3 regions of the Lysinibacillus sp. UGB7 genome follow, and region 1 is predicted to be linked to each of the others. Evidence: predicted binding sites of a transcription regulator. Region 1 holds the regulator's gene; each other region holds the start of a gene.
The links. The regulator LexA, encoded in region 1, represses DNA repair genes until DNA is damaged. The targets are predictions, from matches to a motif close to CGAACATATGTTCG.
Positions count from the first base shown of each region.

Region 2: ACOMCU_RS26440 (YolD-like family protein) is a predicted target of LexA. The motif match lies at 2,828-2,841, and genes of this name have one in related genera.
Region 3: uvrB (excinuclease ABC subunit UvrB) is a predicted target of LexA. The motif match lies at 1,128-1,141, and genes of this name have one in related genera.

Region 1 covers NZ_JBMGUV010000002.1:20,160-24,356, reverse strand. Annotated here, with positions in the region: gene ACOMCU_RS02425 (GNAT family N-acetyltransferase) at 1-50, opposite strand, end outside; gene ACOMCU_RS02420 (GNAT family N-acetyltransferase) at 295-804, shown strand; gene ACOMCU_RS02415 (YneB family resolvase-like protein) at 833-1,498, opposite strand; gene yneA (cell division suppressor protein YneA) at 1,495-1,809, opposite strand; gene lexA (transcriptional repressor LexA) at 1,973-2,590, shown strand; gene ACOMCU_RS02400 (gamma-glutamyl-gamma-aminobutyrate hydrolase family protein) at 2,633-3,355, opposite strand; gene ACOMCU_RS02395 (prepilin peptidase) at 3,388-4,140, opposite strand.
Region 2 covers NZ_JBMGUV010000051.1:17,579-21,775, reverse strand. Annotated here, with positions in the region: gene ACOMCU_RS26450 (HEAT repeat domain-containing protein) at 1-367, opposite strand, end outside; gene ACOMCU_RS26445 (hypothetical protein) at 1,114-1,377, opposite strand; gene ACOMCU_RS26440 (YolD-like family protein) at 2,225-2,563, opposite strand; gene ACOMCU_RS26435 (hypothetical protein) at 3,141-3,614, opposite strand; gene ACOMCU_RS26430 (hypothetical protein) at 3,635-4,197, opposite strand, start outside.
Region 3 covers NZ_JBMGUV010000027.1:7,587-11,783, reverse strand. Annotated here, with positions in the region: gene ACOMCU_RS20340 (competence protein ComK) at 1-296, opposite strand, end outside; gene ACOMCU_RS20335 (IDEAL domain-containing protein) at 524-766, shown strand; gene uvrB (excinuclease ABC subunit UvrB) at 1,215-3,194, shown strand; gene uvrA (excinuclease ABC subunit UvrA) at 3,203-4,197, shown strand, end outside.

The DNA.
Region 1 (4,197 bases):
TCTCGATTAAATTCTACTAGCTCTAAGTTATTTTTATTGTATGTAACCATCCTTTGCTCCCTCCTAAGTGCCCGTGAATAGTAGCATTTCTACTTATCATTGCTTGTAGATTTCAATAATGCTAAAAAGAACATTCGTTCCAATTCTAACTACACACTTTGGAATTTACAAGTAATAATACAAGAAAATTCTGTACTTTCACAACGCTTACCAATAAAATGTAAATAATGGGATGTTTTAATTATGAGTATAACAAGCATGCTCATTTTGAAATTAATTTGGGAGGTATGGTAAATGTTTATTAAATCACAAAGAATACTAATACGGGAATTTGAACCTCATGATTGGCAAGCTGTCTATGCGTACACTTCAGATATGAATGTTATGAAATATATTCCCGAAGGTGTTTTCAGTGAGGAAGATGCAAAAAACTTTGTCAGTAAGAACATGGATGATGCGAAAAATTTTCCAGTAGTTTTGATAGATGAAAACATCCTGATAGGTCATATGGTTTTTCATCCATATTTCGGTAAACATACTTATGAAATTGGTTGGGTGTTTAACCCCAAATATTACAATAAAGGCTATGCCTCTGAAGCAGCACATGCGCTATTGAACTATGGGTTTAAGGACATGCAACTACATAGAATTATAGCTACCTGCCAGCCTCAGAATATTCCATCATACAAAGTGATGGAGAAAATCGGTATGCGCAAGGAAGGTTATTTCAAACAGTGCATACCACACGGAGATGACTGGTGGGATGAATATTATTATGCAGTTTTAGCGGAAGAGTGGAAATGAAACCGAAAAAAAAGATTAGTGGTGCAAATTATTTGCCCGCTAATCTTTCTTGATGTTCTTGATATCGTCGATGCACAGTTGCTTTGCTAACATCGAAACCGAGCCCTCTCAGTGATGTGGCAATCTCCTCAAAGGTGAAGCCTCGATTACGAAGAAGCACAATTTCTTCTACAGGCAATTCTTTGCGTTCCTGACCATTTGGATTGCCGCGAGAGGATAGATTTTTTTCTGGACGATAGCCATTTTCTACTGCACGACGCATGCCTCGGCGAATCTTCGCATTATGAACTTTACGCTGGTACTCCTCTACAATCGCTAAAATTTCGAGGAGCATTGTGTCCATTTCATTCAGCTGAACGGGCCCCGCATCACGCATGGAATAAACGTCTGTTTCTGTTTTTTGCAATAAATGCAGCACCGCCATTCGAGCATTGCCACGTCCTAAGCGTGTTTCGTCTTGTACAAATAATGCTTGTATCTCTTGTTCTTTTATGAAATCTAGCATTTCAAGCAGTCCCTCTCGCTCGACATCGTAACCGCTATGTTTATCTATAAAAACATCTTTTACTTCATAGCCTTGTTGATGAGCATAGTGTACTAATTCTTCCGCTTGTCGCTCAAGAGAGGAGCTTTGCGTCTCTTTTTCTGTACTCACTCGGCAATAGACGACAGCCGATTGGTTTTTATTCATCATTTTTCATTTCTCGCAATTTCAATTGAATTTGTGTGCCTGGTGTTCTCCCCTGTTACCGGTATGACTAATGATTTTCCTGCTACGATATTGACGTTTTTTAATTCATTTTCTACTTTCACAATCTTTATCCAGTCATCTGTTCCCATTTTACCACGGTATTGTTCTGCTAACGACCATAAGCTATCGCCATGCTCTATATGAATTTCTGTGTATGTAATATCCCCAGGATCGGTTATAAAAAGGTATCCTGCAAATAGTAAACAAGCGCCGATTAGTATTGAAATATGTGTATTTTTCTTCATCCAATTCATCATCATAACCCCTTTTTAGAATGTTTGTTCGGAATGTATGTTCTGATTTTAAAACGAACAAACGTTTTTGTCAAACACTTTTCGAACCTATGTTTGCATAAGTGTTCGCATTCTGCTATACTGTCTAGTAAGAAGAACAAAAGATAAAAAGAGGTGAGCAATCATGAAAAAAGTTTCTAAAAGACAAGAAGACATATTAGCATTTATCAAAGAAGAAGTGCGCGCAAAAGGTTATCCACCATCTGTACGAGAAATTGGTGAAGCAGTTGGACTTGCTTCTAGCTCAACAGTTCATGGACATTTAGCTCGTTTAGAGCAAAAAGGCTTCATCCGTCGAGATCCAACAAAACCACGTGCTATTGAAATTTTAGAGCCCGAGGATTCCATTCAAAAGCAAAGCGTTATTCATGTTCCACTTGTAGGGAAAGTAACAGCTGGATCACCCATTACAGCAATCGAAAATATCGATGAATATTTCCCGTTACCAGATACTTATGGCACAAGCGAAGATCAGCTATTCATGTTAGAAATCATGGGTGAATCGATGATAGAAGCAGGTATTTTTGACGGAGATTTAGTGATCGTCAAACAAAAGGCTACAGCCGATAATGGTGACATTGTTGTGGCCATGACCGAAGAGGACGAAGCTACTGTTAAACGTTTCTTCAAGGAAAAAACACATTTCCGACTACAACCAGAAAATGCAACAATGGAGCCAATTATTGTTGACCAAGTGACGATTTTAGGACAAGTTGTTGGCTTATACCGCCGAGTACATTAATGCGCTCACAATATTGCTCCAGCAAAAAAGAGAAGCATGCTACTATGCTTCTCTTTTGTATTTCAAACTCGCTTTGGTGAAAGCTGTAAACAGCTTCTTCGCCGTTTCATCTCCTACGACTGCCTGTTCTTCCGGATGCCATTGCACCGCGAGACAAAATGGTGATGCTTCATGTACAACGGCTTCGACGATACCGTCACTTGATTTTGCTACTACAGTTAATTTTTCCGCTAACACATTAATCGCCTGGTGATGCATTGAATTCACTGCAATCCTGTCTTCTTCAACAATGGTTTTTAATAAACTCTCTGGAACGACATTGACATAGTGTGTGGCAACACCTCGAGCTGCTTGCTGCGAATGCTTTAACAGCTTACTACTGTGATATTCACTATCAATATCCTGATAAAGCGTGCCACCAAGAGCAATATTGAGCATTTGAATACCACGACAAATCCCAAATATCGGCATTTGTCTAATTAAAGCTGCATGAATCAAAGCGAGTTCTAGCGAATCTCTTTCTGGTTGAATTTGTCCTAGCCCTAGTGACGGCTCTTGGCCAAAGTGAAATGGATGCACGTCATATCCACCCGATAATAATAATCCATCTGTCAACGATAAAACCTGCGCCACATCCGCCTCCACCCCAAGTGGGATAATAAGTGGAATGCCACCCGCTTCGATAATACTTTTACCATACGCTACATTTAACCTTGACGATAAATCATTCTCCGCAAATGCCGTTATACCAATAATAGGTTTCACACAATCGCCTCCCTATCTAAAAGGTTTATCGTCTACCATAATCCGACATACCAATCGATCATGACGTCTCCAAAGAAATATACAAGTACCGCTGCAAGTGCTATCGACGGGCCAAACGGTATAGGTGTTTTTCTGCCCTGTTGACGCAGTCGGAGCACCACGATGCCAACTATCATTCCAATAGTCGCAGCTAAAAATAATGTCAGCAGTGTCTCCAACGTACCAAGTACAAGACCAATTAAAAAAAATAATTTAATATCGCCTCCACCCATGCCACCACGTGATAGCACCGCAATCAGATATAGTATGCCAAAACCAACTACCGCACCTACAATACTATCCCACCACGGTGTCAATGGTGACACTACACGCCCAATAATCAGCAACGGCAGAAAGAATACCAGCACTTTGTTAGGTATAAGCATATACGTAATATCAGAAACTACCAGTATCACTAATAATGCCATAAATAAAATGGCTACAACAAATTCTACGCTAAAACCTAGTCGCCAATACGCAAAGGCAAATAAAAGTCCCGTTATAAGCTCCATTAACGGATACATCCACGAGATTTTTTGCCCGCAACTCCGACATTTGCCACCTAGACATACATATGACAGCACCGGCACTAAATCCAGTGCTTTTAGTTGTCTCTTGCAGTTCGTACAGTGCGAGGGTGGACTTACAATCGACTCTTTCACAGGAACACGTAGACCCACAACATTAAAAAACGAACCAAGAACGAGCCCAAAGATAAAAACTGTCACTGTATAAGCCATTTCCATTTTTATTGCCTCCTAAACCAATAGGCGCTCATACATTTGAAGTATGTGCGCCTATGT
Region 2 (4,197 bases), on a different contig from region 1:
ATCCGCTTGGATGAAAGCTACATAAACCTAGAATCATTAATCTCACTTCTTCAGTCATATCGGTTGTTAATAAATTCTCTGGAGATTCAGTTTTCCAATCATATGACCAATCCAATGAAGACCGCTCTCTAAACAAATTATCAAGCTTTGATAATTCAAGAATGTTTAATGATTGAACATAGTCATGAAGAACTTTTGCTGTTCTAACTTTCAATTCATTAGAACTGGTTAATAATAACTCAAAAATTGCAGGTATTCGTGATACTTCATATTTGCCAGTAACCTGTAACATTTCTTCTATATAATCTTTTGAATAGCTGTCAGCAGGATAATATGCTTGTTTCCTTTTAAAAAATCCCCAATTCAACTCAGTTTTTCCTCCTTTCTATGCCAAATAGACTTCTTTTAATATACTGCCCATTAATTTAAGTGTAAACATACAATCTCTTCACTCAGAACAATTTTCTTTAAACGCCTTGTTCAACAATATGGCCCGTTTGTTGAATAAATTAATTCACATTTATAAATACATTTATTATTTTTCAAACGACTAATCAAACTTTAATACAAATAATCAAACTTTCATCGTGAAACTGCCCTTTCTAGGAACACTATTTAAATGATTAAAAAAGAATTGATTGATTAATAAAAATTAATGAAATATGGGTTGCCTTGAAGTCTGCTCGGCTAATCGTATGCAAATAGTTACACTTAACCTTTTTGCGGCTTAGTTCAATAACAGTCACGAAACGATTTAGTAATACCTTTTTTGTGTAGAAAATGTGTAGAAACTTTTCATTTTCTATCCTTTTCTAACGTATTCTCAAAAAAAGGAAAAGCGCCTCAAACCCTTGATGTTAAAGGATTTAAAGCGCTTTTCAGTTGGTTCAATCTTATTCTTTCTGAACCTTGATACGTCCCAGGAGGGATTCGAACCCCCGACCGACGGCTTAGAAGGCTGTGGTTATAGGTTTCTGCGCTTTTATGCACTTCTATAAATTCTAGATATAAAGTTTTTAAACTATTATTAATTAATAACTTAGTAGATTGTTTTTATCTATTTATCTAGTTTTATATTATTTCAGGCACCTCGTGGGCACCCTTTTGTGTTAGTTAATATGGTTGGTATTTATTTTCTATATTCAATACATGTCTTTGTAGTTCCTTAAACATCATTGATGATATTTCACCATTAAGTACACCATTCTTTATTCCTCTTTCAAAAGCTATGTAATATAACTGTACCTCCCAATCTTTTAATTGATCAGTAGCATCCCTCCACCAATTCTCTAAGTTTCCTTTTAAAGGTGGTGTAACATTATACGACTCAGAAAAGTTCAATACTGCTTCTAAACACATATCATTCATCATTTCCATTATTTCACTCCTAATTTAGGAGTAACATCCACTTCTAATTGGACCGATTAAATGGTACAATACATATTAGTTTCATGGAGTGGATGTCACTCGAATTTAGTACCGCATTTCAAGCGCCAACTTGAGATGTGGTTTTTTTATTTTTTCTTGAAAATATTAATAATTCTTTAGCACCCCATTCGCATATTAATTAAGAACAAGAGTTCTTTATATTTATTACTTTAATGGTAGCATTGGAAGCATTATTTTTAAATGGGTTTCAAGCCCAAATTGAAAATAATGTCGAGGTTATTGTATAATTCAACAAAATACGACACGCAACATTGCATTATCCGACAGAATAATACATATATCATTACAATATTAGACAAACTACAATAGTATTAAAGGATAATGTCTACAATCTTTCCTTCTGCTGTCAAAATTACTTTTTTCAGACTTATGCTACGTTTACATCTAAATAGTGCATAAAATATATAGTTACCCTCCTCGTCTATTTCGTAGGCATGCATTTTTAAATAAGTACAATTTGATTTCAGACGTCTGAAATGATACTTAGCTGTATTTTTTAATTTTATAAGTTTTAGATTATTTTCCATACGTTATTATTTGAAGATTCTTTTGAACTCATACCTAGAGGAAAATGATATTTAGAGGCAATTCACATGGCATCAATATCAACTGGCAAGCTAACTTTAAAGCCTCGGATTTAAAAGATGTAGCGACTAATTATGGTACGCATAGCGATTTTAAATAATATTGTCTTATAAAATCTTTTATATAGAAGAAAGCCACTCACTATTATTAAAATGAGTGGCTTTCTTCTATATATAACTGTTAATTACCTTTAATCATCTGCGTCAACTAATTCCGCATTTTGGATTTTATCAAATGTTATTCTTTTAATAGCCGTTTCGGTTTCTAACAGCAATTCTTTTTTGTTTGTATCTGTTGCAGTGATTAAACCTGTCTCATCATGTAGCTGGTTATTATCCCACAAAGTAAGTGTTACAAGCTTTTTCATTGCAGTAACATGTTGGATTTTTCGTTGTAATTCCTCTAGTTCCCATTCGACTAAATCACGTTTCTTTTCATGAAATTGCTCCTGTTTCCACTTTCTAATTTCAACTAAATGCTCTGGTAGCATCATAGCAGTCCATTTCATCGTACCTCGATCATGAAACATAAAACCACTCCCAATAAGAACGTCAGTTCTTTTTTTATTTATATTATAGAACTAACGTTCTTATTTTGGCAATAAAAAAAGTCCAGGTTCAAATTATTGAATACCTGGACGTCATTGTTTATGTGTGTTCATTTGTTAACCATGACATCAACGGTTTATCACATTGCTCTTAACAAACTGATGTATAGGCCTAGTCGACGTCTACATCTTTTTTTATAAATGTGAATAAGATAGTATATGGTAAGTTCTTATGTCAGTCGATAACGAACAAATGTTCTTGATTTTTATGGTAAACTTTATTATAATTATTTTATGCAACTTATACTACAATTTCATTGAAAATGCAACTGGTTTAACGTATAATATTATTTTTATTTCTTGAAAAAAAATGCATTTAATGAGATTATAAAGTTAATCAATCGAAAGGAATGGAAAAATATTATGAAATTCATCCAAGTAATATATGGTTATGCGTTGCTCTTGTCTTCTGTTTACCTTGTTACAAAGCTGATTTCATTGTTCATTCCAAATATGACTTTAATTTTCATTTTATTAATCACAATAACTGGTATTATTTTCAGGATTCATCCGCATCCTGATCGTCCTGATTATCCGTTTGCGTTTGATCTTCGAATACCCTACCTGCATCGAAATTAGAGATTTGAAGTTGGAGCCTCAACCGCTCAGCTTGATTCTCTAATTTTTTTGTTTCCCAAATTTCTTTATCTTTTTCTAATTCAAATTGAGTACGTTCGTTTTCTAGCTGTTTTGCCTTTTTTTCTTCAGCCATCACTTCAATCTCTAAGTTACCTTTTTTGTGTGATTGGAAATAAGGAAGAAATCCTTTTATTTTAATCCCAATCATATTAACCTCACCCATTATAAAACCACTCAAGACAGTGACGATAGCTACTACTGTCACGGGATTCTCCGTCACAAACTCTATTAATCCTGGACTTTGTACATTTGATTTAATAATCATCTCATCTTCAGTATTATCTGAATGTTTTTTAATTATTGAATACAAATCATACCATTCATTTGCATTCAATCCTTCTTTTTTTGAAATCTTTATTGTTCCATGACTACTCCATCTTGAATATATACTGGTGCTAATAACTGATTGATATTTTCTTTATTTTCCTCTAAATTAAAAATAGTCTGATGTGCTGATAATATCCAGTAAAGTTTTTCCGAAATTTCACGGCGAGATACCTCTTTTAACCAGTGTACTTTTCTTCTTTTGAGAAATGGATTAATTGCATAGTTAACTTCAACTTTAGAAGTTATCTCTTCTTCAGTTATCTCAAAAACATCACTTGTGATAATACCTATTAAAAAATCTTTTGAATTTTTTGAGGGAACTAGTATTAAATCATTGATTTTCATCTCTGAAATAAATTTCTGTGTTCTACTGGCAGCATGGGCAATTTGTTGAGATGACCATTTTGGTGTATACATTCTGCTGTAAAGATCTTTATAATGATCTATAGCAATACCAACAAGACTTCCATTATTATATTCCTTAATTAAATCAAAAGTAATTTCATTATCTGAAACGGCAATGAAGTTATTAAGGAAAAAATCTTCATAATATTTCCCACCGTCAGCACGAACTAACCAATAACCTGTTT
Region 3 (4,197 bases), on a different contig from region 1:
ATAGAATTTGGCGAATAGGTTGGTAGAAAAATACAAGGAAAGCCATAATCATAGGCGACGACAATCGGTAGTTTATGTTGATTGCCAAAAAAACGTTTGGCAGAATACTTTGCTGCCTCATAGGTTGTACCTAGTGATAGGCAAGATTTTCGCAATACATGCATCGGCTTGCGTGTGACAATAAGTTCGTTATGCTTATCAATCACTCTTGTGAAAATTTTGGACTCATGTTGAATCGGCTGTAACAAATACGTATTGAATGACATTAAATAACCATTAACATAGTTTCTTGACATATATGTAGTGCCCCCTTTTCCTATTTATTAGCTGTAGTTTATAACACAAAATAACATTCAGGAAATATAGATAACGAGCAAAAATCATAGATAAAACAGGCAATTTCTTAGAAGAAATACGTTAATAATCACTAGGGATTTACCAAATTAAACTGATTTTCATTTCTTAAGTATTGCATTTTAGTTTCAATTTTCTTATAATTTAGAAAAGGATCGAGGTGAGATCGTTGGATAAATATTATTCGTATACAGATTTTCTAAAAGCCGTTGGTCACTCAAAAAAAGTTGATGAGGCAGAGAAATTATTGAACGAGATTTATTTAGATTTATTTTTAAATCGTATCCAGCGTATGCATCGTGAGGAGAAGCTCATGGTTCTGATAGATAGAGCACTCGACGAAAAAGATGAAGTAGCATTTCATCTATACGCAACTGAACTAGAAGCACTGCACCAAGTAGTAAGTGAATAATATGATACGAACCCGCTCTCCAATAATTGGAGGGCGGATTTTTTATTATTAACTTGAAGTCATTTTGCTATCGGGAGCTAATTTGCTTAAATTACGGGTAATAAAATAATGTTCGCGGTTTTTGCAGTGCTTATTGCGAGTATGCTAATTGGATATGAAATCAAACCGCGGGTATTTGAGAATCCGGGTATATTCCCTCCATTACGCGGGTAAACAAGCAGCATTCGCGGGTATTCCATCAATCACCGCGGGTATTCCAACCCACACCACGGCTACCATGATGAATTCAGGGAGTAATTTCCATCGAAAACGTCAATGATAGAAAGATAATACGAAAGAGAAGAATTCTAAAATAAAAAAACAAACATTCGTTCGTTAAATGTTCGATATTTTCATACTGCTATGCTAAAATAAATGTACAAATTGGAAGGAAAGGACGGGGACATGTGTGCAAGAATTTGATTTACAAGCGCCATATCAGCCTAGTGGGGATCAGCCACAGGCAATCGTAGAATTAGTGGAGGGCGTACACGCAGGTAAACGTCATCAAACATTGCTTGGTGCAACAGGGACAGGTAAAACGTTTACGATTTCTAATGTGATTCAGCAGGTGAAGAAACCGACGCTTATTATGGCCCATAATAAAACGCTTGCTGGTCAATTATATAGTGAATTTAAAGAGTTTTTCCCAAATAATGCAGTTGAATATTTTGTCAGTTATTATGATTACTTTCAGCCAGAGGCCTATGTACCGCAAACAGATACGTACATCGAGAAAGATTCCAGCATAAATGATGAAATCGATAAATTACGTCACTCTGCGACATCTGCACTTTTTGAGCGTGATGATGTCATTATTATTGCATCCGTGTCCTGTATTTACGGATTAGGTTCTCCTCAAGAATATCGAGAAATGGTCGTGTCAATTCGTACCGGCATGGAAATTGAGCGCAATCAGTTGCTACGAAAACTTGTCGATGTGCAGTATGAGCGTAATGATGTGAGCTTTACACGTGGGACTTTCCGTGTCCGTGGTGATGTTGTAGAAATTTTCCCAGCATCGCGCGATGAACATTGTATACGAGTTGAATTTTTCGGTGATGAGATTGACCGTATTCGTGAGGTCAATGCGTTGACTGGTGAAATTTTAGCGGACCGTGATCATGTAGCTATTTTCCCTGCGTCCCACTTCGTTACACGTGAAGAGAAAATGATTAAAGCCATTGAAAATATTGAAAAAGAACTAGAAGAACGACTTACTCTATTACGAGCAGAGGATAAGCTACTAGAGGCACAACGCTTAGAGCAGCGAACACGCTATGATTTAGAAATGATGAAGGAAATGGGCTTTTGCTCAGGTATCGAGAACTATTCCCGTCATTTAACATTACGTGAAGCTGGGGCAACACCTTACACTTTAATGGACTACTTTCCAGAGGATTTTTTACTTGTAGTAGATGAAAGCCATGTAACACTACCACAAGTACGAGGTATGTATAATGGCGACCAAGCGCGCAAGGGTGTACTTGTAGAGCATGGCTTCCGTTTGCCGTCTGCACTGGATAACAGACCACTTCGTTTTGAAGAATTTGATGCAAAAGTAAAGCAAGCGATTTTTGTTTCAGCAACGCCTGGTCCATATGAAATTGAACATACACCAGTGATGGCTGAGCAAATTATTCGTCCGACGGGTCTGTTAGATCCATTGATTGAGGTACGTCCGATAGAAGGACAAATTGATAATTTAATCGATGAAATTCAAGAGCGCATTACCCGTAATGAGCGTGTACTTGTGACAACATTAACGAAAAAAATGTCGGAAGATTTATCAGCTTATCTGAAGGAAATGGGCTTAAAAGTGGAATACTTACATTCAGAGATTAAGACGCTTGAACGTATAGAAATTATCCGTGAGCTACGGAAGGGCACATATGATGTACTTATCGGCATTAATCTGTTACGTGAAGGTCTGGATATTCCTGAAGTATCACTTGTGGCAATTTTAGATGCAGATAAGGAAGGATTTTTACGTTCAGAACGCTCATTGATTCAAACAATTGGGCGTGCGGCTCGTAATGCCAATGGACATGTTATTATGTACGCCGATAACATGACAGATTCTATGAAAAAGGCCATTGGTGAAACGAAGCGTCGTCGAACACTACAAATGGCGTACAACGAGGAACATGGTATTACACCGAAGACGATTGTCAAGAAAATTCCTGACATAATCCGTGCGACACAGGTAGCAGAAGAAGAAGTATCATATGTGACAAAGGCAACAAAAGGTAAGAAGTTGACGAAGGTAGAGAAAGAGAAATTACTTGCTACACTTGAAATAGAAATGAAGGAAGCAGCCAAAGCACTTGATTTCGAACGTGCAGCTGAACTGCGAGATACTATTTTTGAATTGAAGACAGAAGGGTGATCGGACTTGTGAAAAATACAGAAATCGTCGTGCAGGGCGCACGTGCACATAATTTGAAAAATATTAACGTCACGATTCCACGTGATCAATTAGTTGTGTTAACGGGTTTATCGGGCTCAGGAAAATCTTCGTTAGCCTTTGACACGATTTATGCAGAGGGACAGCGTCGTTATGTCGAATCATTGTCTGCTTATGCTCGCCAGTTCCTTGGGCAGATGGACAAACCAGATGTGGATGCGATTGAAGGACTTTCACCTGCCATATCAATTGATCAAAAAACGACGAGTCGAAATCCTCGTTCAACTGTTGGCACAGTAACGGAAATATATGATTATTTGCGCTTACTTTATGCGCGTGTAGGCAAACCAATTTGTCCGAATCACGGCATTGAAATTACATCCCAAACAATTGAGCAAATGGTCGATCGACTACTAGTGTATCCAGAACGTACGAAAATGCAGTTACTTGCGCCAATGGTTTCAGGGCGCAAGGGAACGCATGTAAAGCTGCTAGAAGATTTGAAGAAGCAAGGCTTTGTACGAGTACGTATTGATGATGAATTACGTGATTTAGATGATGCAATCGATCTTGATAAAAACAAAAAGCATTCAATTGAAGTTGTCGTGGACCGTGTCGTTGTAAAAGAAGGTATTGCCGCACGACTTAGTGATTCGCTCGAGACGGCACTTCGGTTAGCAGAAGGACGTGTGCTAGTTGATGTGATGGAGCATGAAGAATTACTATTTAGTGAGCATCACGCCTGCCCATTATGTGGTTTCTCGATTGGTGAGCTTGAACCGCGTATGTTTTCATTTAACAGTCCATTTGGGGCATGTACGAGTTGTGATGGTTTAGGTACAACCCAAGAGGTAGACCTTGAACTAATTGTGCCAGATTGGGATCGTTCATTATTAGAACATGCGATTGCACCTTGGGAACCGACAAGCTCACAATACTATCCACAGTTATTAAAGGCAGTATGTGACCATTATGATATTGCGAT